Linked DNA regions of Alicyclobacillus sp. SO9. The main gene of each other region encodes a partner of the protein of the gene in region 2 in a complex. Links are inferred from orthologs where the notes say so. Each region holds a gene or a part of one and is shown on either strand. Other genes may lie near its edges.

Evidence for each region.
Region 1: the proteins of accB (region 2) and accD are in contact, whole or in part, in a solved structure (PDB 8UXZ), measured with the Escherichia coli proteins. The link is inferred for Alicyclobacillus sp. SO9 from one-to-one orthologs.

The regions. Positions count from the first base shown.
Region 1 is NZ_CP066339.1:4,076,045-4,089,286, forward strand. What follows is about bases 7,280-10,044. They hold accD (acetyl-CoA carboxylase, carboxyltransferase subunit beta), read right to left. Parts: upstream 9,228-10,044; coding sequence 8,331-9,227; downstream 7,280-8,330. Other genes in these bases: GI364_RS19085 (acetyl-CoA carboxylase carboxyltransferase subunit alpha), read right to left, coding at 7,388-8,341; GI364_RS19095 (glutamate decarboxylase), read right to left, coding at 9,271-9,462; GI364_RS19100 (phosphatidylglycerophosphatase A family protein), read right to left, coding at 9,537-10,034; dnaE (DNA polymerase III subunit alpha), read right to left, coding at 10,038-10,044. In the rest of the region: icd (NADP-dependent isocitrate dehydrogenase), read right to left, coding at 1-1,103; GI364_RS19060 (sensor histidine kinase), read right to left, coding at 1,299-2,486; GI364_RS19065 (response regulator transcription factor), read right to left, coding at 2,503-3,171; trpS (tryptophan--tRNA ligase), read right to left, coding at 3,242-4,222; pyk (pyruvate kinase), read right to left, coding at 4,447-6,201; pfkA (6-phosphofructokinase), read right to left, coding at 6,273-7,232; more of dnaE, read right to left, coding at 10,045-13,151; GI364_RS19110 (DRTGG domain-containing protein), read right to left, coding at 13,157-13,242.
Region 2 is NZ_CP066339.1:2,835,462-2,852,383, forward strand. What follows is about bases 7,826-10,788. They hold accB (acetyl-CoA carboxylase biotin carboxyl carrier protein), read right to left. Parts: upstream 9,578-10,788; coding sequence 9,074-9,577; downstream 7,826-9,073. Other genes in these bases: accC (acetyl-CoA carboxylase biotin carboxylase subunit), read right to left, coding at 7,826-9,059; GI364_RS13240 (SpoIIIAH-like family protein), read right to left, coding at 9,720-10,379; GI364_RS13245 (hypothetical protein), read right to left, coding at 10,399-10,788. Outside these bases: GI364_RS13180 (polyprenyl synthetase family protein), read right to left, coding at 114-1,034; xseB (exodeoxyribonuclease VII small subunit), read right to left, coding at 1,015-1,287; xseA (exodeoxyribonuclease VII large subunit), read right to left, coding at 1,253-2,653; bifunctional methylenetetrahydrofolate dehydrogenase/methenyltetrahydrofolate cyclohydrolase FolD, read right to left, coding at 2,650-3,540; GI364_RS13200 (NAD(P)/FAD-dependent oxidoreductase), read right to left, coding at 3,636-4,649; GI364_RS13205 (tRNA (adenosine(37)-N6)-threonylcarbamoyltransferase complex transferase subunit TsaD), read right to left, coding at 4,806-5,879; transcription antitermination factor NusB, read right to left, coding at 5,812-6,273; GI364_RS13215 (DUF2273 domain-containing protein), read right to left, coding at 6,389-6,622; alkaline shock response membrane anchor protein AmaP, read right to left, coding at 6,626-7,174; GI364_RS13225 (Asp23/Gls24 family envelope stress response protein), read right to left, coding at 7,238-7,654; more of accC, read right to left, coding at 7,716-7,825; more of GI364_RS13245, read right to left, coding at 10,789-10,971; spoIIIAF (stage III sporulation protein AF), read right to left, coding at 10,943-11,506; spoIIIAE (stage III sporulation protein AE), read right to left, coding at 11,503-12,930; spoIIIAD (stage III sporulation protein AD), read right to left, coding at 12,943-13,329; spoIIIAC (stage III sporulation protein AC), read right to left, coding at 13,340-13,543; and 5 more genes. UniProt on the Escherichia coli protein: This protein is a component of the acetyl coenzyme A carboxylase complex; first, biotin carboxylase catalyzes the carboxylation of the carrier protein and then the transcarboxylase transfers the carboxyl group to form malonyl-CoA.

The DNA.
Region 1 (13,242 bases), 1.2 Mb from region 2 along the record:
GGATTCACTTTGTCCAATCCTGCATATTTTGGTGCGGTTCCGTGGGTGGCTTCGAAAACAGCCCAACCGTTTTCGTAATTAATGTTGGCGCCAGGTGCAATACCGATGCCGCCAACTTGTGCTGCCAATGCATCAGAGACGTAGTCGCCATTCAAATTCAAGGTTGCGATGACGTCGTACTCAGCAGGACGTGTCAGAATCTGCTGCAAAAATGCATCTGCAATGACGTCTTTTACAAGCAGTTTCCCACTGTTGAGGGCTTCATTTTGAGCAGCGTCTGCAGCCTCTTTGCCTTGCTCATCTTTGATGCGGTCATATTGCCACCAGGTGAACACTTTGTCTGCATATTCTTTTTCAGCCAACTCATAGCCCCAATTTTTAAAGGAGCCTTCAGTAAACTTCATGATGTTGCCCTTGTGAACCAGGGTTACGCTCTTGCGGCCGTGCAATAAGGCAAAGTCAATAGCTGCCCGAACGAGCCGCTCTGTACCTTCTTTCGATACAGGTTTAATGCCGATACCAGATGTTTCTGGAAAACGGATTTTTGTGACACCCATGTCTTTGGTCAAGAATTCAACAACTTTATGAACGTCGTCCGTTCCTTCCTGCCATTCAACACCAGCGTAAATATCCTCTGAATTCTCTCTAAAAATGACCATATCTACGAGTTCGGGTTTCTTTACAGGTGATGGAACGCCGTCAAAATATCGTACCGGGCGCTGACACACATATAGATCTAACTCCTGTCGCAGTGCAACGTTCAACGAACGAATTCCACCGCCGACAGGAGTTGTCAAAGGTCCTTTTATGCCGACTAAATATGTAGATAAGGCCGTTAGTGTGTCCTCAGGCAGCCATTCACCGTACTTTTCGTAGGATTTCTCACCGGCGTACACTTCATACCAAGCAATTTCTCGTTGGCCGTTGTATGCCTTCTTGACTGCTGCGTCGAAAACTCTCTTACTTGCTCTCCAGATGTCCGGACCCGTTCCGTCTCCTTCAATAAAGGGGAGAATTGGGTTGTTTGGAACATGCAATTCGCCGTTATCCATCGTAATGGCTTCGCCAGCTGTCGGTGCAGTGTACTTCTTAAACTCAACCATTGGAGGCCCTCCCTATGTTTCACTTACGTGGCTCTTTGGGGTGGGTATTCAACCGTTTTGCCTAGTCCAATTGGAATACCCTTTTGGATCATACCACAGGCATTTTAGGTTGAAAAATCACCTATTTTTCAGATAATACAGGTAATTGCACATAGGAATTGACAAGTATCTTCCCACTGACTATAAAGTGCAACCTTAGTCCTTCGGTACCAGTGCAGGGACGCGTACCGTCGCAGTCACTTCTGAACCCGTCTGTGTCAACTCCACAGTCCCTCCCATCGACTCAACTAACCTGTGAACAATGGAAATGCCAAATCCAGTAAAATTCTTAGAGTGCAATTCATGAGTTACGTAGGTTTGTGCAGGGACTTCGTTCGTGACGACTAACTGCACCAGTCTGTCTGTTCTTGTAAGATGCCACGAGGCTTGGGACGGTGTTGCAGCGTGATCGACCACATTTTTTAGAAGAGTACTGACAAGTCGCTTCCAATACTCCGGGTTGGTCTCCACAAACACACCTTGCTCAGCCTTTCCTGAAAGCACAATCCCGTTGCGCTCGGCCAGAATGCACAGTCGGACGGCAACTTCCTCCGTCAAGTCAGAGACGGCAACTGGTTCAACGTCCTCTGTTGGCAACGAGCGGAGCTTTGCCAGGTAAAGAATGTCTTGAATCAAGTCAGAAGCGTGAAGAACTTCATACTGCAACTGTTCCCTGAGGGCGGGTTGTTCAACCTGAGCAGAGAGTACGTTCAGTGTAGCCAAAGGTGTTTGCATTTCGTGGGAGAGTTCCGTCATCAGATTCTGTTGCATGTTGAACATATCTAGGGCGGGATTCAGGACCCGGCGACCCAGCCACAAGTTGAGACCCAATGCCACCATCATACCGATTGCTCCTGACAGAAGCATTAGTTGAAGTGCCCTGTGGAGCGTATGTTCTTGGGCCCAAATCGACTTGATAACGTGGATTGTAAAAGTCTTGTCGTGGTATGTCCAAGTTGTCGAATAGACCAAATACGGCAATTCGTGATACTCCAACACATGATGAGATCCGCCGCTGGCTAAGTCGAGCTGTAACTGCTTTGCAGAAGTAGGCAGTGTGGCTGAAGAAGCAACAACTTTATGACGATTTAGAATCAAAAAATAGATGTGCTGGCCCTTGTCGTCATGCAAATGGTATTTCTTAGGTTCATGCTTGGAGTCAATCAAATAGGGACTTGCAACCAGCGTCTCTATCTCCGGCAGTTCAGACTGTAGGTCTACCTTTTCATCGTGCCGGAGTTGCGCCCGAAGTTCCCAATACACACTGCCGCCGATGACTAGAAAGAGCGCTAACGTGCTCGCCATCAACATTGTGGCAATCTGCCAGTATACCCTTCGAAACATAACCGTCCTCCAGCCCCTAGTTTAGCCGATAGCCCTGACCGCGCACGGTTTGGATTGCAGACTTGAGTCCCACCGAATCGCATTTTTTGCGCAGAAAATAGATGTACGTGTCCAGTGCATTGTCTGCGACCTCGGCGTCAGGTCCCCAAACATGAGCGAGCAGTTGATCACGTGTGAGAACTTGACCCTGGTTCCTTACCAGATACTCAAGCAGCAAAAACTCCTTGCTGGAGAGTTCAGCCGTTTTCTCCTTCATCGACAGCGTTCTGGACTTCCTGTGCAGGACGGCATTTCCAATATGAATTTCGTCGGAACTCTTCGTAGGAGCGGAACGACGAACCAGCGCCTTTACGCGCGCCAACAACTCCTCGTTGTCAAACGGCTTCCCAAGGTAGTCATCGGCACCTGCGTTCAGTCCACGAACGCGATCGTCTGTGTTGTTTTGAACGGTCAACACCAAAATCGGAGTGACACATCCCATTTCTCTAGCTTCCTCTATCAACTCAATTCCGTTGCCATCCGGCAACCTTACGTCCACAACAAAACAGTCGTACACTCCAGTGCTGACGGCATCTAATCCATCGTAAACTGTAGATCTCCAGTCCACTGTGATATTTTCCCGCTCCAACAGTTCTGAAATCGCTCTAGCGAGATGGCGCTCATCTTCTATTAGCAAGACTCTCATGCCATTCTCCTCTTTTGACCAGGATTTGAGACAACCTCACTCTACTTTACTACAGTTTGCGGGGCAGGTGTCATAGAATGAACCCAAATTTCTCTTTCACATCCCGCAGCGTAGCTGAACTCTTTTCGCGTGCCCGCTCTGCCCCCAGTTTGAGAATGGCGTCCAGTTCAGTGGAATTCAGCAGTTCCTGGTAACGCTCCTGAATTGGTGCCAATTTATCGACAACCACTTCAGCCAACTCTTTCTTAAATGGACCGTACCCAGCACCCCGGTACTGCTGTTCCAAGTCGTTGATGGACTTGTCCGCAAACAAGGAATAGATGGTGAGCAAGTTACTGATGGCAGATTTGTGTTCTGGGTCATAGCGAACTTCGCGCTCAGAATCTGTGACAGCCCGGGAGATTTTCTTGCGGATTACAGAAGGACTGTCCAACATTGATACAAATGCGTTGATGTTTTCATCACTTTTGCTCATCTTCTTCGCCGGGTCGTCGAGGCTCATAATACGTCCTCCGATTTTCGGAATGTATGGATCCGGTATCGTAAAGGCGTCTCCGTACTGACGGTTAAAACGCTCTGCAATATTGCGTGTCAATTCAAGATGCTGCTTTTGATCCTCTCCGACGGGTACAAGGTCAGTCTGGTATAACAGGATGTCGGCAGCCATGAGTGCCGGGTATGTATAGAGTCCTGCGGTCACCACGGATTTTTTGCTGGATTTATCCTTAAACTGTGTCATCCGGCCGAGTTCACCGTAATACGCGACACATTGAAGCATCCAACCTAGCTCAGCGTGACCTGGTACATGCGACTGCACAAACAATGTTGACTTATCTGGATTGATGCCTGCAGCGAGATACAACGCTGCCAGACTACGAGTGTTTTGCTTTAACTGCTCTGGGTCTTGGGGCACTGTAATAGCATGCAGGTCAACAATGCAAAATACACAATCGGCTTCGTCCTGCAAACGTACAAAATTCTTCATAGCACCTAAGTAATTGCCGATTGTCATGGTACCGCTGGGTTGGATTCCTGAAAATACTCGCTGCATTGTGTTCACTCCTGTTAATTGTCCATATGTCGGCAATTATACCGTATGTGTGCCGAGGGTGCTAACGTGAAACAATTCACTTACGGGCTGCGGGTCTCGGCGGATGCCAGAACCAGCCTCCTTCGAAAAAGGACTATTCCGCCGCGATTTGAGTGACATCGCTTTGGAACAGTCCTTGAGGCATCATGTGCAGAGTACTGCGTTTCACAAATTGGGTACTGACATTATAAGACGGTAGCAAACCCTCGATAAACGAGTCCGTGCTGCGGATCCACTGTAACGGATTGACCATCTGCTACCAAAGCCATAGCGTCTTTCGCACCTACAATAACCGGCTTGCCTAAGTTTAATCCAATGACTGCGGCCTCTGAAGTCATCCCACCGGCTTCAGCAATTACGGCAGATGCCCGCTCCACAGCAGGAACGGCATCCTTGTCAATGCCGACAGTGACAATGACATCGCCTTCCTGTACCCTTTCCAGCAGTTTGGCGGTAGACTTCTCAACCACAGCTTTGCCGCTTGCTGCGCGTTGACCAATCCCCGTACCCTTTACCAGCACTTCACCTATAGTATGTACTTTAATGAGGTTTGTAGTGCCATGTTGTCCAACAGGTACCCCGGCAATGATAATCACCATATCTCCGTGATTGACATACCCTGCGTTTAAAGCACCTTCTACTGCCGTTTCGAGAACTTCGTCTGTCGATTTTGCATCGGGAACCACCACTGGATAGACCCCAGAACTAACAGCCAAACGGCGCGCAACCTTTGCGGACGGAGTTGATGCAACTATCAGTGTTTCCGGTCGGTGTTTCGAAATCATGCGGGCGGTGTGGCCGGAGTGTGTCGCTGTCAAGACAGCGCGTACGCCTAATTCCGAAGCCATGGATTCCACGGCCTGGCCAATGACATCGGTGACCGTCTTCTCCACGCTGTCGCTGTGGCGGCTGTTCACTTCATGAGACAAAAGCGCTTGTTCTGCTCGCTCAGCAATCTGCGCCATGGTACTTACCGATTCAAAAGGATAACGGCCGGCAGCTGTTTCCCCTGACAGCATGATAGCGTCAGTGCCGTCAAAAATCGCGTTCGCAACGTCGCTTGCTTCTGCTCTCGTTGGTCTGGGATTTCTCTGCATTGAGTCAAGCATTTGTGTCGCAGTAATGACCGGCTTCCCAAATTTGTTGCACAGCTTAATCATGCGTTTTTGGGCAAGGGGTACCTCTTCTGTCGGAATTTCAACACCAAGGTCCCCACGAGCTACCATAATGCCGTCAGATACTTCCACGATTTCATCGAGTCTGTCCATGCCCTCTTGCGTTTCAATCTTGGAAATAATATCCGCGTGATAGTTGCCTTTTTCCAACAAGCCGCGAACTTCTAAGACGTCGCCAGCCTTGCGTACAAATGAGGCTGCAATAAAATCAACACCCTGCTCCATTCCGAATTGAATGTCTGCTTTGTCCTTCTCGGTAACGCCAGGAATGCGCAGGGTTACTCCCGGCACATTGATTCCTTTGTTGTTTTTTAGCGGACCTCCGTTTGTCACCCGACAGACAATGTCAGTTCCTTCTGTCCGCTCTACTTCGAGACCAATTAATCCGTCGTCAATTCTTATGGGAGCCCCAGGATACACATCCTCCAGCAGTCCCTTGTAAGAAATCGACACCCGTTCCTTCGTTCCTATTTCCAACTCATCAATGGTCAGTCGAAGCGTGTCTCCGTCTTGAAGTTCAACTTCTCCATTCTCAATTTTTCCGGTCCGGATTTTCGGGCCTTTGATATCCAACATAATACCTACATGCTTACCAACAGCCTTTGCAGCTTCGCGAATTCTTTGGATGCGCAGCGCATGCTCTTCGTAGGTTCCGTGTGAAAAGTTTAAACGAGCTACGTCCAGCCCAGCCTCAATCAAGGATTTCAACATTTCCGGGCTTTCACTTGCAGGGCCAATGGTGCAGACAATCTTTGTACGTCGCATCCGTTTCTCCTCCGATTTCATTGCTTATTTCAAGTTCATGTACTTGCTTCACTGCGCGAATTTGAGTCCTACTATATAGACAGGATACTTGACAAACCGTACAAGCGTTCATCAGGTTTTCGAGGTGTCGTAAACACAGTGTCAAAGTCGACTGCACTGAGCACCCCGTTTTGTGTGCCTGCCATTTTCCCACTGATGCCTTCCCGCAATAAGTTTACCGCATGAGAGCCAAGTTGACTCGCTAAAATTCTGTCTGTGGATGAAGGGGGGCCTCCTCGCTGAATATGCCCCAGCACGGTCACACGTACGTCGAAGCCCGTGTGTTCAGAGAGGTATTGCCCTATCTCCATTCCGTTACCGGCTCCCTCTGCCACAACAATGATAGAGTGTTTTTTGCCGCGAGACACACCCCTGTCCAGCTTTTGAATCACTTCTTCAATTTTGTACGGGACCTCTGGAATTAAGATGGACTCAGCCCCGCCGGCCAAACCAGCGTAAAGCGCAATGTCACCTGCGTTGCGCCCCATCACTTGTACGACGTATGTGCGTTCATGAGACGTGGCTGTATCACGAATCTTGTCGATGGCATCAATCGCTGTATTCACGGCCGTATCAAACCCAATAGTGGTATCGCAACACGGAATGTCATTGTCAATCGTTCCCGGAACACCGATGGTGGGAAAGCCAAGGTTGTGAAGTGCCTGAGCACCATGAAAGGACCCGTCTCCGCCAATGACAACCAGGCCTTCAATCCCCGCCTGCTTCAGTCTTTCCAATCCTTGCTTCTGACCATCCGGAGTTTTAAATTCCTCGCAGCGGGCCGTGTATAAGATGGTGCCCCCACGCTGAATAATATCTGCGACAGAGCCAAGGGTCATGTCAACGATTTCTCCGTTCATCAAACCGCTGTACCCGCGGTAAATCCCTGCTACTTCCATACCCGAATAAATAGCTGTTCTAACCACTGCTCTGACTGCCGCGTTCATTCCAGGGGAATCTCCGCCGCTGGTCAACACTCCGATTCGCTTCAATTGCAAACACCTCCAGGCTGTACGAATTTTGTCCCGCCGGGACTATTTACGTCCCCAAAGAGATATACGGAACTGACTGCAGATCCACACGTCATTGAGCAAAGTACGGGCCAGTACCTGCAGCCTTTGCAGGTACTGTTCATTCATTGCAAGTGTTACTCAGAATATACGCCCATGTTCCGATATTTATTGTAACGAGCTTCGAGCAACTCTGAAACAGACAACTGTGACAGTTCTCGAAGAGATTTCACAGCAATCTGCTTCACCGTCTCAATCATCTTATGCGGGTCTTTTTGAGCGCCCCCTGCGGGCTCCGGTACGAGTTGGTCCGCAACGCCAAAGTCGATTAAATCCTTGGCACCAATTTTCATTGTTTCTGCTGCTCTCGCCCCTTGAGTACTGTCCTTCCACAGGATGGCTGCAGCGGATTCGGGTGCAATCACGGAATACCACGCGTACTCGAGTACAAAGATTTGGTCCGTAACACCTAATCCCAGTGCACCCCCGCTTCCGCCTTCGCCCGTTACAAAGCACACCGTCGGCGTCTTGAGTCCTGCCATCTCTCGCAGATTGACAGCAATGGCTTCACTCTGACCGCGCTCTTCTGCAGACATTCCCGGATAAGCGCCGGCAGTATCGATAAACAAAATCACCGGCCTGCCGAATTTCTCCGCCTGCTTCATCAGTCGAAGGGCTTTACGGTAGCCTTCGGGATGTGCCATACCAAAGTTGCGATAAATGTTTTCTTTCGTATCTCGGCCCTTCTGATGGCCAATGACTGTTACGGGAGTGCCTTCAAGAACGCCGATGCCTCCAACGATGGCTGGATCATCCCGAAAGTTCCTGTCTCCGTGTAATTCAATAAACTCAGAACAGATTCCTTCAATGTATTCCAGAGTTGTTGGACGACCGGGTTGCCGTGCGATTTGTACACGTTGCCAAGGCGTTAACTCATCGTAAACCTGATTGGATAATGTCTGAAGTTGTTCCTCCAACTCCTGAATTTGCGCCGTCAGGTCCACTCCGCTGTCGGTCATAAAACTTCTCAACTGCTGTATCTTTGCTTGCAGTTCCTTTAGCGGTTTTTCAAAATCCAATTCACTCGGCATTGACCTTACCTCCCGGTGAATGAATGTGCAGGATGGTGGCCAATGTTTCCCGCAGCTCTTTGCGATGTACTACCTTATCTATCATTCCGTGCTTCAGCATAAACTCAGCCGTTTGAAAGTCGTCCGGCAGCTTTTGCCGAATCGTCTGTTCAATGACCCTTCGACCAGCAAACCCAAACAAAGCTCCGGGCTCTGCCAGAATAATGTCTCCGAGACTGGCAAAACTAGCACTTACGCCGCCTGTGGTCGGATGTGTAATAACAGAAATAAAAAGGGCACCGCGTTCATGCATCCGCTGCAATGCAGCCGACGTCTTAGCCATCTGCATCAGAGACAGCACGCCTTCCTGCATACGAGCCCCGCCTGATGCGGTAAACAAAACGAAAGGATGTCGCTCGTCTGCAGCCCGCTCCATCGCCCGGGTGATTTTTTCGCCCACTGCAGCGCCCATGCTTCCCATAATAAACCTGGAATCCATCACACCGATGCTGAGTGGATTACCGCCAAGCGTTCCATAGCCAGTAACGACCCCTTCAAGCAAATCTGAATCAGTTTGGGCTTTTCTTATCTTATCCATGTAACCAGGAAAGCCAAGGGGATCCTCGGAACTGACGTCTGCGTCATACTCTGTGAAACCTTCGTCGTCCAGCGTAGCAAGAATTCTCGAAGCAGCATCCATAGAAAAGTGGTAACCACAATGAGGACAAGTATGCAGATGCTTGTGTAATTCCTTGGCAATCAAAATTGCGCCGCAGGATTTACACTTGTTTACGATTCCTTTAGGAATACTATCTTTTTGTTGCTCACCATCAACCGGCCTGGTTGGGACTTCAACCTTGCCTATTGTGGCATAATGGCGTTTTTTATGAAACAAGTCTTTAAACACAATTTCACCTCGATTTCTCGAGAACCTACGTCAAGATAGGTGCTCAGTGCCCGTGCAGAATTTCATTCAAAACTTCCTGCACTTCATCCAGTTCCGTTTCGGGAACGACAATTTCATATTGTTGTTTGGACACGCCAGAGCCTCGAATCTTGGCTAAAAAGCCTTCAGCATTGAGTTTCTGCGTTACCTGATTGGCGAGCTTCTCCGACTGTGCGATATAAATGACAGTCCACATTGTCACCGCTCCTGTTTCTGTCGATAGCTTCAAGAATTATACCACGAATTACTCATGTTTCCGAACAAGCTGTGTCAGGATTTGTCCCGCTGCGAATCCTCATAGGACCTTGCGTGCCGTTGATGCGCCAGTCGAGCCGCGGCTGATGCTATGATGCTGGCAACGAGATCGTCCAAAAATACATGAATCTGGCCTTCGTGGTTGTTCAGCTTACCGATAATCCCTTGCTTGGTTTTGTCCAAATACCCGAAATTGGTCATTGCGATTGAACCATACACGTTTGTAATGGAAAGCGCAAGAATTTCATCAATACCGTAAAGCGGCTCATCCTGTTCCATAATTTTCTGCAAGGGCTCAGGCAGGTTCCCGGCCTCTGCCAGCATATCCAGTGCAATACCTGTATAAACTGCGTGCTGAACCTCTCTTTTTGTCAGTACTCGCCGTACATTTTCTTCACATTCTTCAAGTGTAAGAGTAGAATGGTACGGTTTCTGCAAACTAAAGACAATCTCGGCGAGTTGAGCAACCTCAACACCCCGGTCTTTGAGCATTTTAATCATTCCGTCCAGCATTGTCTATTCCTCCTGTGTTTGCGTCGAGGGCATCCGACCGATTTTCACATTCCCCATACCCACGATTTCCTCTAGTGCACCAATGAGTTCAGGAGAGAGTTCGACGGAGAACCGCTCTTCAAGCAGACGTGTTTTTCTCTTATCACTGTCATACAGAACCACTCGAGTTGCACCCGGTGCATCTGTTAACATTGTACGGACTTTTTTCAGGATTGTTTCCTTAACAGCCGCGGTTGAAGCGTGCTTTAAGGGAGCAGCAGACGGGGTCTTGACAGGCTGTGGACCATACCGAATGTACAAGACGTTCGGCGGCTTGGGGGACGAAGATTCCTGCCCGCCAGATGGATGTACAGTTCCATTTACAGGCTCCACTCTAGCGCTGTTCGCAGATTGATTCCCCCGGTCAAACTGAAGCCCCAGACCAGCCATTTGCTTACCTTCTGCGGCTTCATTGTAGGCTTCGCCCAACATGGATTTTTTCACCTCCGGAGAAACACTGGCGGGCAGAAAATCGTCTAACGCCCCTGCCTCAAGCAAGCTTTCCACCGCTTTACGATTGCAGGTTCGAGAGTTGATGCGTTGGAGAAAGTCGACCAGGGATGTAAATTGCCCGTTGTTTCGGACTTCCATGATGTTTTCGACTGCACTTTTGCCCACATTGCGGACAGATAAAAGTCCGGTTCGAATCACATTTTTCGATTCAACCGTATAGAGTACGTCGCTGGTTTGTACAGAAGGACTCAAGACTTCAATTTTATGTTTCTTGGCATCTTTTTTGTATTCCGCCTCTTTCCCAGCGTTGCCAACAGTCATTGACAGCAACGCTGCCAAAAAGTCCGGCAAGTAGTTAGCGCGAAGCCAGGCTGTGCGATACGACAACACGGCATATGCTGCCGCATGGCTCCGGTTATAGCCGTAATCTGCAAATCGTACGACCAAGTCATAGACTTGGTCTGCTGTTTCTTCATCATAGCCGTTTGCCACGGCCCCAGATACAAATGCAGACCTTTGTGCATCGAGCACATCGCGTTTCTTTTTGCCGACGGCCCGTCTCAGCAGGTCAGCCTGCCCAAGGCTAAACCCTGCCATCCTCGCAGCTATTTGCATGATTTGTTCCTGATAGACAATGACTCCGTATGTGTCTTTCAGAATCTGCTCCAAATCAGGATGTGGGTACGAAACGGGAATACGCCCGTGACGAGCCTTGATGAAAGTAGGGATATTCTCCATTGGCCCCGGCCTGTATAGAGAAATAACAGCAATCAAGTCTTCTAGTCGGGTTGGCCGCAAATCACGCAATACTCTCCGCACACCGGCCGATTCCAACTGAAAGCAACCCTCGGTCTCACCTCGCCCCAGCATTTGAAAGGTTGCCTTATCACCGTCAGGTATGCGCGTCCAATTGAGTGTCTTGCCTGTACGAGCCTTGATACTGTTAGCGGTGTTGTCAATGAGAGTGAGGGTCCTGAGGCCGAGAAAATCCATCTTCACAAGCCCGAGCGCCTCCACATCCTCCATATCGTATTGAGTTACAGGAATCCCGTCAGCGCCTTCTTGAACGGGCACCAAATCAGAGAGAACAAACGGGGAAATAACAACGCCGGCGGCATGAACAGAAGTGTGGCGAGGCAGACCTTCCAAAGCCAGCGCCTGCTCCCATAAGGGTTTGAGTCGTGACTCCGCCTGCAACAAATCATTTAAATCTTGGACTTCCTTTCGTGCCCGTTTCAAGGTCATGCCGGGGACACCGGGGACCAGTTTTGCAACGCGATCGACCAGTTTTGCATCTGTCTGCAACGCCCGGCCCACATCCCGTAAAGCCGCTCTGGCCGCCAGTGTTCCAAACGTACCAATCTGTGCGACCCGCTCTTGACCGTAGCGAGAGAGAACGTACTGAATGACCTCGTTGCGTCGCTCATATTCAAAATCCGTATCTATATCCGGCCAATTCACGCGCTCTGGATTGAGAAAACGTTCAAACAGAAGTCGGTTCGACAGCGGATCCACATCAGTAATGCGAAGACTGTATGCGACCAAGCTGCCTGCAGCAGAACCCCTTCCTGGGCCTGTTGAAATACCATTCTTGTGAGCAAATCGAATAAAGTCAGCCACCACCAGAAAGTAATCGGCAAATCCGAGGCGATTGATGATCTCCAGTTCATAATCCAGACGGTCTCTGAGTTCCTCGGTTTCCGTACCGTAACGCTGAAGCATCCCTACTCTCGCAGCCTTGGTCAACACTTCTGCAGCCGGTTCACCGCTAGAGGTGGGGTATTTGGGCATATGAGCTTGCCCAAGGGGCAATTCAACAGTACAACGCTCTGCAATGCGAAGGGTATTTTCAATTGCGTTCGGAATCTGACCCAGGCGCCGCTCCATTTCAGCAGGGCTTGCAAAGTCATGGCGGTTTCCTTGAAGTGGACTGTTCCACAGGCTGTTGTCAAGCTGTGACAAAGTCCGCTGAATACCTGCGTCTGTTTCATACAGGTAATGTACATCATTCGTTGCGACGACGGGAACCTGCGCTTCAGTTGCCCACTGCAGCAACTCGCGTAAAGCCTGCCGTTCGCTGGTCATACCGTGGTCTTGAACATCAATATAGAGGTGGCTGTGCCGCCAAATTTGATGCCAATCGTGCAACCACTCCCGGGCAGTTTGTGCCGACTGCTGTGCAAAACTCCTGGCAATCTGAGACTCACTGCCTGCAATCAATGCAATCACACCGTCTCTGTGACTGGCTGCCTCGGACAGGGTTACAACGGGGTTGCGATGCCGGGTATTGGCCAGCGATACGAGTTTCACCAAATTGCGGTAACCCTCCAATGATTCTGCCAGCAACACGGCTGCATCAATTTGCGGCCCACGCGGCCGCCCAAGGGCTGCTTCGTCTAAATCTTGGTCTTTACAAACAGACAATTGCACACCAAGTATGGGCTTGATACCTGCCTTGCGTGCTGCTTTATAAAATTTCACTGCACCGTACAAACCGTTTCTATCTGTCACCGCAACAGCAGGCGCATCATGCTCTACCGCCTGATTCACCAGTTGTGATATGCGCAGTGTACTCTCGCGAAGGGAATACTCGCTGTGAACATGCAAATGGACAAACGTAGACAATCCGCTCACCTTTCCAGCATCTGTGTCGTCAAGAGAGCTTTGACAGCGCGCTCATCACTGTCGTAGACTTCCACTTCAACCTTTCCAATGC
Region 2 (16,922 bases):
TCGCTATACGCTGCCAGAGAAAATTACCAGTTTCCTCTCGACCGAAATCGCTGTGTGTCCAATAGCTTCGGAATCTGCGGCAGCCTCCCCAATTGATTTACGTCACTGATGCTTTAGGACTGTCTGTTCACGAGGAGCTCAGCGAGTCCGTACAAAACAGAATCACCGAGGCCAATCCCACGCAAAGAGGCCAATGCAGACTGGAATTCTAATTCAATGCGGCGGTGTGTTTCCTCAATGCCAATCAGGCTTGGATAGGTCAACTTCTCGGCCACAGCATCCTTGCCTGCCGTCTTCCCGAGTTGCTCAGAGGTTGCGGTGACGTCCAACACGTCATCCACCATTTGATAGGCCAGTCCAAGGTGGAGGCCGTACTCCGTCAAGGCTGTAAGCTGTGGCTCGTCCACGTCAGCGAACAAACCTCCAAGCACAACAGAGGCCATAATCAATTTCCCCGTCTTGTGGCGGTGAATGAACTCTAGGTCTGCTTCTGATCCATCACCATGTTCCTTTTCCATGTCCACGAACTGCCCGCCAACCATACCGTATGGACCCGCGGCATCGGCCAAAGTCCGAACCATGCGTAACACGAGTTGAGGACGAATCGTATCGAGGCCCGCTAACTCAGAAAAGGCTTGTGTAAGCAGTGCATCACCGGCCAACAATGCAGGGGCTTCGCCGAATACCTTGTGATTTGTTGGCTTACCCCGACGCAAGTCGTCGTCATCCATCACCGGAAGGTCGTCGTGTATGAGTGAATAGGAATGAATCATTTCGATGGCTGCAGCGGCTGGCAGCGCGGTTCGAGGGTCCTTTGCGAAAGATTCCACCGTGGCCAAACAAAGTACAGGTCTTAAGCGCTTGCCGCCTGCCAACAAACTGTAGTTCATCCCGGCAAACAGAGCCGCCGGTCGCTGGGTTTCGGACAAGAGCTGTGAAAGATAATCGGACACCATTTGGGCTCGAGACCGCAGATATGCTTTTGTAGTTTCAGACGAATGACCCGCCATGGCTTTATGCACCTTCCTCTGCACTTCCTGCCTTCTGTTCATCCGGTGCACTTTCTGACGCCTGTTCCGGTTCGGTCCGCGCGTCCATCAGTTGCTCAATTTCCAATTCTGCCTGATTCAACTGTTTCCTACAGTATTGAACCAGCTGCATGGAAGTTTTGTACTGCTCAATGGACTCGCTCAAAGGTAAATCTCCAGACTCGAGCTTCTTAATCGTTTCCTCCAAGGATTGCATGGCTTGCTCAAATGTTAAGTCTTGATTGTTCGAATTCTCCACGCTCGTCCCCCTCCTGTCCTATTGATTTGACACGTGCACGAATCGTTCCGTCAGCCACTCGAACAGAGATACTTTCACTGGGTCTCACCTGTTTCGTAGAATGTACAATGTCTCCATTTGCTTGAGTTACCACACTGTATCCACGCTTCAAAATACTTAAAGGATTCAATCCCTCAAGTTGTGTAATCACTTGAGTTAGTTGGTTATTGTTGCGACTCAGACTCTGGTTCACTTCACTTTGAATGGTATAGGCTGCTCGTTCCAGTCGGCTTCTATACCTTTCAATCCGACGGCTTAAGTCGATACGATACAAACGTTCACCGTCAAAATGCAAGCGCCGGCGTGCTGTCTCCAGAGGACGCACAACGGCCTGAGCCGTCCGGGATTCCAAATAATCCACGTTCTGTCGGGCTAAGTCAATCAGGCGCAGCGGATTGCGCAGGACACTGCTTTGCGCTGCACTTTGCATTCGTTGACGCTCACTCTTCAACTTTACCTTCAATGCTGCCGCAGCACGTTCACCGTATTGCTCCACAGCCGCACTCAATTCTGACAGGCTCGGCGCAATCACTTCCGCAGCAGCAGTGGGAGTCGCTGCTCTGACATCTGCCACAAAGTCGGCAATTGTAAAGTCCGTTTCATGACCGACGGCAGAGACCACCGGAATCGGGCATGCAGCAACGGCTCGTGCGACTGCTTCTTCGTTAAAGGGCCACAACTCTTCCAAAGAACCTCCGCCTCGAGCAATGATAACCACATCCAGGCGCCTTACGCCTGCATCATACGCCTGCAGTTGTCTGAGGGCTTTGACAATGGTTTTCGCCGCTCCTGGCCCCTGCACGCTAGCAGGAGCCAAGACAACCTTAGCTAATGGGTATCGTCGTTCCAGTGTCGAGCAAATGTCTTTGATGACCGATCCCGTTGGTGACGTCGCCACACCAACCACCATGGGATAGCGTGCCAACGTCTTTTTCCTCTGCGCATCAAACAGACCCTCTCGGGAGAGTTTCTCCTTCAATTGCGAAAAGGCGACGTAGAGAGCCCCCACGCCATCCGGTTGCATCGACTCAATGTATAGTTGAACCTGGCCATCTCTATCGAATACCCCAACGTTCCCTGTAGCAATAACTCGCATGCCGTCTTCTGGTCGAAAGGACAGTCGGCGATTCTTGCTGGAAAACATAATGGCACGCACTCGACTGGATTCGTCCTTCAGTGTCAAATACATATGACCGCTGCTGTGGTGTTTAAAATTTGAGATTTCACCCGTAACTGTGCAGTTCAGAAGCCTTGGGTCTGTTTCAATCCGATGCTTGATGAGAGAAGTTAGCTGGCTGACAGTAATCACCTGCGGCGGCTGCGTCAACGCTGTATCAACTCGTATTGTTTGCGGCGTGTGGCTCCAAGTTTCAGTGTATTCAGCATCAGAGTTGCGACCGTCAGCCGGCCCACGCCTCCGGGAACAGGAGTGATGGCCGACGCAACGGGTTCTACGGACGCAAAGTCTACATCTCCCGTCAATTTGCCATCCACTCTGTTCATGCCAACATCGATGACCACGGCCCCCTGTTTAACATGCTCGGAAGTAATCATATTTGCCCGTCCAACTGCAACTACCAATATGTCTGCCTGCTTCGTGATGGCAGCTAAGTCCTTCGTTCGGGAGTGGCACATGGACACAGTTGCATTGGCTTCCAGAAGTAGCATCGCCATAGGTTTGCCAACAATGTTGCTGCGCCCCACTACGACGGCATGCCTGCCCTCGGTTTCAATTCCTTTCAACCGCAACATCTTCATGATGCCGGCGGGAGTACAGGGCCAGACTGCCCCCTTCATCCCTGATACATTTCTCCCAACGCTGATTGGATGAAATCCGTCAACGTCCTTCTCTGGAGAGATTTTATCCAAGACGGCATCCTCATCAATGTGCTTGGGTAAAGGCAGTTGTACCAGAATTCCGTCCACGCTGTCATCCTGATTTAATCTATCCACAATGCCAAGCAACTCTGCCTGCGTGGTATCAGACTGCAAGCGAATAATTTCACTATCCAGGCCGACTTCACCTGCCACACGTTCCTTGCTGCGAACGTAAGTGGCAGATGCAGGATCGTCACCAACAAGGACCACGGTCAGTTTCAACTTGATTCCGTGCTGATCCAGTACGTCCAGGTCAGACTTCGCTTCCTCACGAATCAATCCAGCAATCTCTTTGCCATCCAGAATTGTAGCCACGCTAGTCTCCCGCCTTTCCATTCGCTAGTCCTGAATTTGCATATGCTAGTCCTGATTCTGCACATAATGAACGAAAAAGTCCACACAGAAGTGTGAACTTTTCCTTGGTCTTTCTATCACTGTTTCCGACTGCTGCTGTGACCCGGACTCAGCCGAGCATTCGGATCGATGTACGTTTTGGCATTGTTAACGGCTGTTGGTGCCTCCCCGAAACCTGTTGCAATCAACTTGATTTTCCCTGGATAATTGACGATATCCCCTGCTGCATAAATACCTGGAATGTTCGTTTCCATCTTTGTGTTCACGACAATTTCGTTGTTTTCAATCTCTAGTCCCCACTCTGTAATGGGCCCTAGAGAGGCCGAAAAACCGAGTCCACTGACAATCGTATCTACTTCAATTCGTTCCGTTTCCTTCGATTTGTTGTTAATCAGCGTCGCAGCCTCCAAAACACCGCTCTCGCCATGCAAGTCGTGCAGTTCCACAAATGTCTTCACATTGATACTGGAGTCATACAGCTTTTTGACACTTTCCTCATGCGCACGAAAACCATCCCGTCTGTGAATCAATGTAACCTGTTCTGCCACTGGCTCAATCATTAAGGCATAGTCAACAGCAGAGTCTCCGCCGCCAATTACGAGAACCTTTTTTGAGCGAAATTGATCAAGTTTGTCAACATAGTAGTAAATCCCGTGTTCTTCATAATCCTTTGCCTTGTCAGTCGGAAGCGGTCGAGGTGTGAAGACTCCGATTCCAGCACAGATAATAATCGCCCGGGACAGGTGAATCCGCTTGTCCGTCTTGAGCTCAAAGACGTCGTCTTCACGCCGTTCCAAGCTGACAACCTCTTCATTTAAATTGACTGCTGGATTGTACTGAAAAGCCTGTTCTTTAAGGCTTTCTACCAAATCTTTTGCTAGCACTTTAGGATATCCGCCGACATCGAAAATATACTTCTCCGGATACAAAGTAGCCAACTGTCCGCCTAGTTCCGGCAAACTGTCAATAATCTTGCAAGATGCATTTCTCATACCGCAGCAAAACGCAGCAAAGAGTCCCGTCGGACCTCCGCCAATAATGGTAATATCATAAATCTTCTCATCCCGGCTCAATGCCTGTTCCGTAGCCAAATGGGTCCCCTCCTCTTTCATATACCACCGACACTTTGATAAATTCCTCGGTCATTATACCGCACGCCTGTAAACCTTTCCATACAGGCCCACTTCATTGTACCGAATTTGCCATGAGTTAGCTCTAGTTAACCCAATTTTCAGACGTCTACAGTGTCACCTTTTCACTGTCCCGACTGCAGCGTGCTTACCTAACATGAAACGCCGACCGATTGTCGCAACGCCTAAAGCGTTGTCTCGAGAAAACTCCGGCGGGGCGAACAAAGGCCTTAACGATGGCACCAAGACAGCTAGACGATGTGCTATCCTGTGCCTTATCTGTGCATTTGCTGCCACACCGCCAGCAATGACCGCAAACCGCGTATGTGGATGGAGTTTTGATGCATGGAGCAGCGCCTTGACGACGCTATTCGCAATGCAATTTTCAACGGCCAGTGCCACTTCTGCCTGTGGTGTACCGGTATCAAGGGCTCTTAACGCAGCTGAACACGGCCCTGAGAAACTGATGCGACACTCCTGCACACGCGACGGCAGACGAAACTCACTGTTGACCGTCTCATTGGCTGCGCGCTCCAGCATGGGACCGGCGGGAAATGCAAAGCCCATGGCGACACCGACGCGATCGACAAATTGGCCGGCATGTAAATCCAGACCTTCACCCAACAGAGACACGTTATAGCCGAACTCGGTTCTGCGGGCCAACAGCACATCGGTTGTACCACCGGAAAGGTGCACGGCGAAGTGGCTGTTACCGCTGGTGGCCTCTTCTAGGAAGTACTCTGCCGCAGCGATGTGTCCCTCTTGATGTGAGGTTCTATAGACAGGTACATTTGCCATGAGAGCCAGCGTTTCGGCAAAACTGACTCCTGCTTTAAATACGGGCATGTAGGAACGCATCAAGGGCCGCGGGTGAGCCGACACACTTACGAGAGCAAATTCAGCATCAGGGTCTTCTGCCGTCAACTGTTGTCTGAGTCTTGCAAACACCTCAGGCATTTGCTGAACATGAAAAAAGAGTGCGTCAGACTGACGCAAACCCTTATCTCCAAGCGGCACCGGAAGGAGCTTTCTTGAGTCTGCCGCAACTCGTCCGTCACTCAATCGAACTGCACACATTGATGTTGTATAGTTACTCGTATCTATTCCCAAAACATACACAGCTTTAATCCACCGTATCTGAAGAATCATCGGAATGGCGGTCGTGGTTCCGAGCTCGCGCCGCTGTCGCATTAGGCAACACTCTTGCTAACACCCCGTTGACAAACTTTCCCGACTCATCCGTACTGAAGTCTTTCGCCAATTCGACAGCTTCATTGCAGATGGTGGCTACATCCACATCGTGTTCATATTGTAATTCATACAAGGCCATCCGGAGGACATTCAAATCAACGCGTGCCATGCGATTTAGCTTCCATCCTTCAACATGCGCTTCTAGAACATCGTCCAGGTCAGCACGATTCTCACGTGTACCAAGAACCAACCAATGCAAGTATTTCACATCTTGGGGCTGCACCGCAGCGACTTCTTCCATGACGTGCGCCATTGCGTCATTTGCATCCCCTCGTCCAAGATCGATCTCAAACAATGCTTGCAGGGCTTTTTGTCTGACTTCATGACGTTTCATATCAACACCCCGCTTATCTCTTTCATAATGTCAAATTCATAATGTCAAAACTGCCCTCCCAATGGAGGTAAGACGTTCACAGTGCAACGGAGCGTTCGTCAAGACGAACGCCAAATCAATCGCCGTAGCGTTCGGACAGCAGTCGTTCAACAACCTGCTTCCACGATTGATTCTCTTCCAACACTCGTCCAATCACGAAGCCGACTGCCCCGAGTATAAGTAGGAGTATTATGGCCCAGAAGCCAAATATCATCCACAATATCCAAATCACGACGCCAGCCCACATACCTAACCAGCGTCGCTTCATTTGCATCATGTTGGTGAGCATCCGTTGCAACATTTGCTTCATGGCCTAGTCCACCCATGCTTTCTGAGCTTTGCCTTGGCTGCGCGCCAGTTCCGTCACATTTACCAAGACTCTTTCCACAGTAATCCCGGCCGTCTTTTCAACGTACTCTTTCACCGACTGCTGAATGTTTTCGGCCATTTCCGTTAAGTCAATGTCCGGCAATACACGCACTCTAACAACCAGCACAACCCCTCGCTCACTGTGCCGCACACGGGTGTCCAGTTCCTGAACGCCCTTTACTTCTGCCGCAATCCGATTGGCTAAGGCTTTTACTGTTTCAAATGAGATTCGAATTTGTCCAGCATCACCCGGGATAGTGACATACTGCTGGTCTTGTCTGCTGGTTTTATAAAACAAGAATCGAATCGCAAGTATTGCAAACACAAGGGCGACAGCCAACGCACTCAAATCACCTGGGTAGTTGCTGATGTGTACTATCATCCCCGTCTGCCACTCACCATTTACATTCAAGGTGAACAACGCAAGTATGACAGATGCCGCCAACGCACCCAGAGATAAGATAACGAGAAGAATGCGGTCAAGAACGCTCAATGGAACACCCTCCTGAACTTAGTCAGAAACTTCAACCGAAGTTACACTTGTTGCCACTAACTATCATGAATGTCGTTCTGATGTGACTTCTGCAGGAATTTCCTTGACTTTGTCAGACGGAAACAGAATGCCTGTCACATGAACATTGACATGATTTACTGCAAGGCCCGTCATTCCTTCGATGGCCTGCTTCACATGTTCCTGAATTAACACACACACTTCAGGAATATTAACTCCAAACTGCAAGACCGTCGATAGTTCTATGGAACAGGACTTATCTCCCTCACCAAACTCAACTTTTACACCTTTTGCTAAATTCTTTCGACCGAGTAACGACTCTGTTATGCCGCCGGCAAAGGTTCCGCTCATGTCAGCGACACCTTCTACTTCAGTAGCCGCAAGCCCGGCAATGATTTGTATAACTTCATCAGCAATTTGGATCTTGCCGAGTTCGTTCGAGTGAAACTCCATGTCTTGCATACACTGTTCCCTCCTGACACTCTACTTGCAGTATAGCAGTCATAAGAAACGAATTATACTGCTACATGACCTTATTCTCTTCCAAAAATCGGGTCGTAACATCTCCCGATATAAACTTTTCATGTTTTAAAAGGCGTTGATGAAATGGAATCGTCGTCTTCACGCCTTCGATTTCATACTCTGACAAAGCACGTTGCATTCTGTCGATAGCCTGCTGTCGATCCGGCGCCCAGACAATCAATTTCGCAATCATAGAATCATAATACGGCGGTACTGTATAGCCGGAGTACGCAGCACTGTCGACACGTACTCCAATTCCTCCCGGAGGAATATATGAAGTAATCGTTCCCGGTGAAGGCATAAAATTGCGCTCTGCATCTTCGGCATTCACTCTGCACTCAATGGCGTGACCGCGAAGGACAATGTCTTCCTGTCTCACGGACAGTGGTTCGTTTGCCGCAGCGAGTATTTGTTCGCGGACGAGATCGACTCCAGTGACCCATTCTGTCACCGGATGCTCAACCTGAATGCGCGTATTCATCTCCATGAAATAAAAGCTGTCGTCTGGCGCATAGATAAATTCAATGGTTCCGGCACCAACATAGTCCACAGCTCGTGCAGCCGAAACTGCGGCTGCTCCCATCTTCTGTCGAGTTGCATCCGGCAATACGGGACACGGCGATTCTTCAACAAGTTTTTGCAGTCTGCGTTGCACAGAGCAGTCCCGCTCACCTAAGTGAATGACATTCCCATGCCGGTCTGCCAAAACCTGAATCTCCACGTGACGCATACTCTCAATAAACTTCTCTAAGTACACACCTGCGTTACCAAATGCAGTCTCAGCTTCGCGTTGAGCCGTCACGACCGCTTTTTTCAGTGTCTCTTCGTCGTAAACTACCCGAATGCCTTTTCCTCCGCCTCCAGCTGTTGCCTTGATGATGACTGGATAACCTATATCCCGAGCGATACTGACTGCTTCTTCCACGTCGGACACAAGGCCGTCGCTTCCCGGCACTGTCGGTACACCCGCCGCCTTCATCGTTTCTTTTGCTACGGCCTTGTCTCCCATCGTTTCAATGGCATAAGCGCTGGGACCAATAAAGGTAATACTGCATTGTTCACAGACCTCAGCAAAGTCGCTGTTTTCTGCCAAGAAACCGTAACCCGGATGAACAGCATCCACTCCTGCCAGCGTTGCCACAGAGATAATACTCGGAATATGCAAGTAACTCTTCTGACTTGGAGTGGGGCCAATGCAGTAGGCCTCGTCGGCGAGTTGGACGTGTAACGCCTCTCTGTCCGCTTCCGAGTACACTGCAACCGTTTTAATTCCCAGTTCTCTGCAAGCGCGAATGATTCGAACAGCAATTTCGCCTCGATTCGCCACTAAGACCTTTTCAAACATAAACATTTAGCTCCTTACGAAACCTTAATTTTAAACATCGGCTGTCCGTACTCTACCAACTGGCCGTTTTCGACCAAAACATCAACAACTTCACCCTCTGCCTCGGCTTCAATCTCGTTCATCAGTTTCATAGCCTCAACAATGCAGACCACAGTCTTGTTGCTGACTTTGTCGCCCTTCGCAACGTATGCGTCCGCATCCGGCGAAGGCGCCCGGTAAAAGGTACCGACCATGGGTGCAGTGATGACATGGATACCAGACTCGTCATCGTCTGCTTTTGTTGCTTCCACGGACACAGGAGCTGGCTGCTCCTGTACCACAGCAGATGCAGCAGGTGCAGTGGACCCTGCAGGAACTGGTGCAGAACTAACGGAATGGGTCACGGAAACTGGATTTGACACAACTTCCGCTCCATTTTTCTTCAGCAATAATTTCATGTCATCAGTCTCAATTTTCACTTCTGAAAGGCTTGTCTCATCTAACAGACGAATAAGTTCACGAATTTCTCCAATCTTCACACCTGTCACTCCTTGACCACCGTATCAAAACACTCAGCCTAGTATAACACACTGATAAATTAAGTTGTTAGTCTGACACAGTGTCGTTTCGAGACAGTGAAAACCCCGTCGCCGTTTAGCCACGGGGTAGCCCAATTTGGTCTTAAGCATGCTCATGCACGTTGATATTGTCCAAGGACACGCTCATATGTTGGCTGACAATGTTCATGATTTGCACAGCCTTAGAATTACTCAACTTTGAAGCTTTTACATACACGTTGACTTTCGTTACGTCACCGCTCTTAGAGTCAATTGTTGGGAAAATGACGACGTCTGAGAAGCCGTCACCCAAAATCGCATCCCTCGCATTTTCGATGCCGCCTTTGATAGCCTGCAACTGCTCCAGGTCTTTTTGGGCCTGTGCGACCTGAGCATTGGTAGACTTGTTACTCACCATGATTTGCTCATAGACATCCTGGCTCTTGGCCAACTCTTGTGAAACTTGTGTGCGAGACTTTACAAACCAGTCTGAAGAACTGGTGCTCGTCTGACTGCTCCCAGATTTGGTCTGAGACTGAGAACTAGTACTGGACTTAGAACCCGTGCTCGTCTTTGTTGCATTGGCGGAGCTTTGACTCGAAGCGTTGGTGCTGGTGGAATTGGCTGTCCCTGTAGTATTTGGGCCAGGTGTACCAACACTGGTTGTAACAGAATTACCGGTCCCCGATGTGCCTGTCCCGCCGTTGTTGATAGTATAGTACCCTATCAGCATGAGTGAGAGCACCATCATTGTCGAAAGCCATACAGTTTGTCGTTTAACCACTTTACATTCCTCCCCGATTCTACGAGCTAGCTTTTTGAGGCTCTACGCTAATTTTATATGCAGGCACGTCCAACACATTCGTAATTGCGTTAATTATTTCTGATTTTGCTACGTAAAAATCTTTTGCGCTCACAGTGACAAGGACCCCTCGAACCTTCGGAGTGGTTCGTTGTATGACATACGGAACCTTGTCTCCATTTTGATTTGTCTGCGTAAACACTTGTTTATCGGTGGTCGTTGAACTTGATGCTTGCCCTGAATTTGTGGCGTTCTGGGTCTGTGTGCTCGTACGTGTGTCGTTGGCCACCTTAACGGAACCGCTGGAGTCAAGAGTTACCATCACTGACACTTTGTTGATGCCCTGAATGTTGTCTAACATGGATGCCAACTGTTTCTCATAAGCAGATTGGATACCGCCCTGATTGGACGAGCTGGTGGAATTTGAACCAGGTTTCGCTAACGTTGATACAGTACGGTTATTTTTGTGAAGGTTGACGTTTTGGCCCAGTATCGGACCAACCAGCAGAAAGAGCACACCAATTAGGCCCAAGACCAGGAGCCATTTATTTTGCATAATTGGCTTCAGATCCATTACTATCACCTCCTCCCACTGAGCCAATGGTGACCCTGCTTCGATTCAATCCCAACTGCTCTGCAGTCCAATTTGCAATGGGAGAGGCGCGGCTCATCTGCATTTGCGAAAGAATAATGTGTACGGATAACTGAGCAGGTTGCTGCGCATTTGTGACGATGACGCGTTGCGGTGTCAGATTGAATTTATCCGCGATTGCTGACCGCAAGCGATTGGCCAACAGCGTATCAGCCTGCGCCGCCTGGTCCTGATGAAAGTACTTTTCCAGCGTCTTCGTGTTTGACGTAGAATTTCCAAACATTGAGCCGGTAGTGCTGTTTCGAGTCAATTCAGCCACGGCTTCCTGTGCCAACTGAGAACCCCAGTTTTTCGTTATCAATACACCAAAGGGTTGTATCATCGTTGCAATCAAAGCGAGCCCCAAGACCATGCGAACATAACGCTCCAAGGCCTTTGTCGGCAGTAATAACTCGGCAAATACGGCAAACAACACGATTAAAACTAGTTGCTTCAGCCACTCCCCTAACGACGTCATTGCATTATCACCGCCAAATTGGTGGACGCCAGTAAGATCCCAATGGCAATGAAAAACATTAGGGCCACTGCGGCAACTGTCGCAAACACAAGTACTAGACTTTTGCTGATAGATCCCAGACAGCTAATCATGGCGTTTTCGCCCAAGGGTTGCATCAATGCTGCACTCCCGTTGTAAATAAAAGATAGAGCCAAGATTTTCAATGCAGGAAACAAAGCTATGAATGCAATAATGACCAGTCCCGCAATGCCCACAGCGTTCTTAACCAAGAGCGACGCGCTGGCCACTGTCGTGGCCGCATCAGAAAGGGCCTTGCCTACAACGGGAACGAAAGTGCCAATGGCGAATTTTGCGGTCCGAAGCGTCACACCATCAGCAACTCCTTTCCCGAGGCCCTGTATTGCAGTGATTCCGACAAATATCGTCAAACACAGCCCCAACGCCGAAACACTGATGGTGCGCAGCAAACCGGCAAGCCTCGTTAACTTGTAGCGAGGGGACAGCGCACTCGTCAAATCCAGCAACGCTGAGAAAAATATCAGCGGGAACACAAGGAAAAAGACGACGTTGCTAATCATGTGAATTGAGAACAGCAGTACAGGATGAAAGAAAGCTGCTGATGCGGGTGCACCTGATGCAGCCAACAGGGCGACAACCAAGGGGACGGTGGCTAACATGAAATCCGTCATTTGTTGAATAGCGTGCCTCGCGAATCCGACCGCTTCAGTAAATGAGCCGATGGCCAGCAACATTAAAACCATGAAAATCATTGCGTACGCAATCTGGCTGACTGTTTGCTCTTCAAACGCTGCTTGCAGCGAAGCCAACACTGCTGATAAGACTGCCAAGACGAGGATGGCACCGAGCAACTGAACGTTGTCCAATATCTCAGCAAAGAAATAGCGAAGGATTCCGTCCAGCAAGTTGCTCCAGTGAAAACCGCCGTTTCCCAAAATTGCGTGTACAAGTCCCGGACCCGTCGTGTCGGGTAAATAGCCGCTATACTGTTCCTTCAGTTTCTGCCAATAGGCATCAATTGACTGAGTCGGAATTTGGTCCAGCTCCCGGTTTGCTTCCTGGTGTACGTTCATACTGTTGTTACTGCTGGTGTTACTATTGTTCATACTGTTGCCGTCAGGGTTGGACGTAGACTGCTTCCCTGAGCCCAATTGGCCGCCCAATCCAGTTGACGGCGAGGCAGACTGTGAGGTCGAATTCAATCCCTCACCAACGGTGTTGTGTACTTGACTTTGATTCGAATCAAAGCCTGCGCTAGAGTTAGCCTGAGACTGCACCGTGTATAGTGGGGGAGGCGTGTCTTCGGGAGTTGTGTCCGCAAGCGCCTGCTGGTGCCAACCTGTTGCACAAATCGTCAGAAGCAACAGGGCAAACCCGAATGCTGCAAGCCACATTCTCCGCTTCATGTGGACACCTCCCTAAGGCAACAAATGGACCAGTGACTCAACAACGTCTGTAATAATGGGAATCGCAAGTATCACAATCCCAACCTTCCCTGCCAGTTCAATTTTCCCAGCTAATGCCCCCTCTTTTGCATCGCGAGCAATTTGTGCAGCAAATTCAACAATGTAGGCAATCCCGATAATTTTTAGTACTGTCGTCAGGACACCGTGATCGACATTTGCCGCGTTTGCCAAGTCGTTGAGTGTCGATAACACTTTGCCCATGTTGTGAACCACCATGGTCAACATAATGACGCCAGCCAGAATGCCAACAATCATGGCAAACTGAGGAGCCTGCGGACGCAATACAGCGATAATTACAGTAGCAGTCAAACCGATGCCGACTAATTGAAGAATGTGCACACTCTTTCACCTACTGACTGAGGAACACTCGTTGAATCTCTCCGTATAGGTGGTCGACGTAGCCGATTACGATAATAAAAACTGCCACAAACCCAACAAAGGTTGTCCACTGCGCAAACTCCTCCTTGCCGCTTTGCTTCAAGATGGTGTGCAGTATTGCGACTAAAAAACCGATGCCCGCAATTTGAAATACCGCTCGTACTTCTGGTGTCATTGCGGATGCCTCCTCCGTGCGCCCTACCCGCGCTAATATAAGAGAACTAAGAGTAACAGACCTGTCAAAACACCCAAGTATTGCCACAAGCGTTCGTTTCGCTTCTGTGCCTCGCGTGCTTCTCTCTCCAGGCCATCAAGTTGTGTTAGGACAGCAGCAAAATGCTGGCTTTGATGAACTCTGTCGGAAGTACCTAGGGTTTCCCCAAATTCCTGCAGCACTTCCACATCCTGCGACCGAAACGCAGTATATGCCTTCACATCTTGAAGGGACGAGCTGAACGCATCTGGCACGGAAACGTCGCTTTCTCCGAGATTGGATGCAATGGCCTCCATGAGCTTACTGACAGGGGGCACGGTTCGCAAAGCGACTCGGCTCAAGGCTTGCGGCAACGGCGTGACACTGAACTCAATCTCCTGCTTCAAAAGACGAATTGCCTGCATCAAAATCCGAATTTGCCGCGGCCGCTCACGATAGTCACGTGCAATACGGAAACCAATGGCCGTACAGGACATTAACAACAGTGCTGCGCCCACAAGTTTCATCATGGAGACATCGACCCGCCTCCAGTGATTCTTCTTGCAGTTCCAGTCTTGACAGGCTTACCGTCAGCATCAAGGACGCGTTCTACGGTACCGGGGCCCCTCCGTCGGCTTAGCACGATATAGCGCTGAAAGGCGTTTGCTGCAAAGAGTTCCGCCATAAAGGGACGCGCACTCCACTCAGCCACATCGCGTGCGTGTGCGCTGGTTAGGACTCCTACACCAGCATGAGTCGCCTCGAGAATTGCGTCCCGGTCTTGCTTGCGGCCAATCTCGTCTGTGACAACCACATCCGGAGACAGGCTTCGGATGGCCATTAACATACCTTCCGCTTTTGGACAGGCGTCCAAAACGTCCGTGCGCGCACCCAGTTGAAACTGGATTTTCCCGTCCACACAGCCGGCAATTTCAGAACGCTCATCAATGATACTGACCTTCAGCCCATTCACCATGTCTCCAATTCCGGCGCTCCACTGACGTGCCATGTCTCGAATCAATGTCGTCTTTCCACATTGTGGAGGGGAAATCACCAGGGTATTGTATGGACGTCCGTCGTGTCGTCGAACCATGGCCATAATTCCATCAGCGGCCCCGATGCGCTCTCGTGCAATTCGTACATTGACGGAACTAATGCTGCGAATGGAACGAACTTCTCCGCTTTCATACAGGACGGCGCGACCAGCGACACCAACACGGTGTCCGCCCGGCATCGTGATAAAGCCCCGTCTCAACTCGTCTTCGACAGCGTACAATGAAGATTGGGTGACAACTTGCAGTACCCTCGACAAGTGTTCCTCACTGACAAAAAGGGCCGTTGTTTCCGAAGCTGTCAAGCTGCCGGAAAGCGTCAGAAAGCGGTCGACGCCTTCACCGCAAACCTGCAGCGGCTTACCCAGTCGAAAGCGAATCTCTTCAATCCTTGCCTGGATGTTGGCTGGCAGAGCTTCCATGCTCTGCTGAACATCCGGCGGACAAACGGAAAGCACCTGTTTCCATGCCTGCTCCTGGGCCCTTCGCCAAAGCTGATTGGACACGGTGTTGTCCACCTCCTGTAGATAGTCCATATATATGGATAAGGTAGACAAGGTATGCTAGGAAGCCGGAACATTATTGGGAGTGGATGCATCCAATACAGGAGGAACCGCAACGATGTCAGGGGGGATATGCGTGGACATTTCGCTCATCATGCGGTGGATTGTGGTGTTTTTAGTCATATTTATCTTGTTGATGTTCTTCGTCTTTAGTTTTATGAAAAAAAATGAGGCAAAACGAAATAATGCAGCGTAATCGGGCGGAAACGATGAGGTAGACCATGCCAAACTGCGAACAATGTAAAAGCGGCTGCACTGGACAGCAGCCGCCTTTAAAGCCCCAACACCGAAGGTTTGTCAATACTGTGACAGAGAAACAAAACAGGAGGACTGAGGCGCATTACCTCCCGCCCTTTACGCCCTTGAAATGTAAGCTCCGCTGCGCGTATCAATCAACAGCCTGTCACCCTCATTGATAAACAGTGGAACACTCAAAGTGTAACCTGTTTCTACCGTCGCAGATTTGCTGCCGCCTTGAGCTGTATCCCCTTTAATGCCCGGCTCAGTCTCTGTCACTTCAAGCTCCACCGTGTTCGGAAGGTCGATGCCAATTGTCTCCCCGGCATGCATTACAATGTAGCAGTTCATGTTCTCCTTCAAAAAATTCAACTCATAATCCAGTTGTTGACGAGTGATTTGAATCTGCTCATAGGTCTCCGTGTCCATAAACGTATACAAGTCACCGTCGTTGTAGAGGTATTGCATTTCACGGGTATCAATTCGAGCACTTTGTACCTTTTCTCCAGCACGGAAAGTTTGCTCCTTAACGCCGCCGGTTTTAACATTTTTTAGTTTCGTTCTGACAAACGCTGCACCCTTGCCAGGTTTTACGTGCATAAACTCAATCACTCTAAAAATCTGACCATCCAGTTCAATCGTTGTCCCGGTACGAAAATCGTTACTAGAAATCAAAAAATTCTCCTCCTCTAAGCTCTCACTTACAAAAATATCACCTTAAATACGAATTAAATACGAAGACGTCACGCTAATTTTTTGCGGGGTCAGTCAGATTCAGCAAGTACCGGGCGGCCAGTTCGTAGCCAAAAGTCCCGAGTCCAACAACTTGGCCGTCGACGACATCTGAAAGTACCAGCTTGTGTCTGAACTCTTCCCGTTGGTGCACATTAGATATGTGGACTTCGACTGTAGGACGAGACAGGTCTTCCAGACAATCGCGCAGAGACAGACCATAGTGTGCCAGCGCACCGGGGTTAATAATTATCCCCAGCGATTCAGGACCCTTTTCCTGTAAAAAATCCACTAGGGCACCTTCTGAGTTTGACTGAAAGTCCACGACGCCTACTCCGATTGTCTCAGCCAACTGCGATACATTCGAAATGACATCTCGCAGTTGAACCGAGCCGTAGATCTTCGGTTTTCGCACTCCCAGACGATTCAAGTTGGGGCCGTTTAACAGCAGTATATACGGACGCATACTCTCGTCCTTTCTACGCATCGATGAGTAAATCGGTGTCATTGTACCATAAGGATGGATGAACTGGAACTGCCTTATCGGCGTTATCTGCCGGAGCTACCATGAGACGCACCGGGTCTGCCATCGTTGCACAACAGACCCGGACTTTCCTGCTACGACGTGGTCTTTGCGTCACACAGACTGTGAAAAATCATATCTCAACACTGGCGATCTCGCTGCCTTCACCTCGTCCAGCCGCCCAATTACCGTACTGTGGGGTGCACTCGTCACAAGCTCAGGGCTCTCTTCTGCTTCTTTGGCAATTCGCAGCA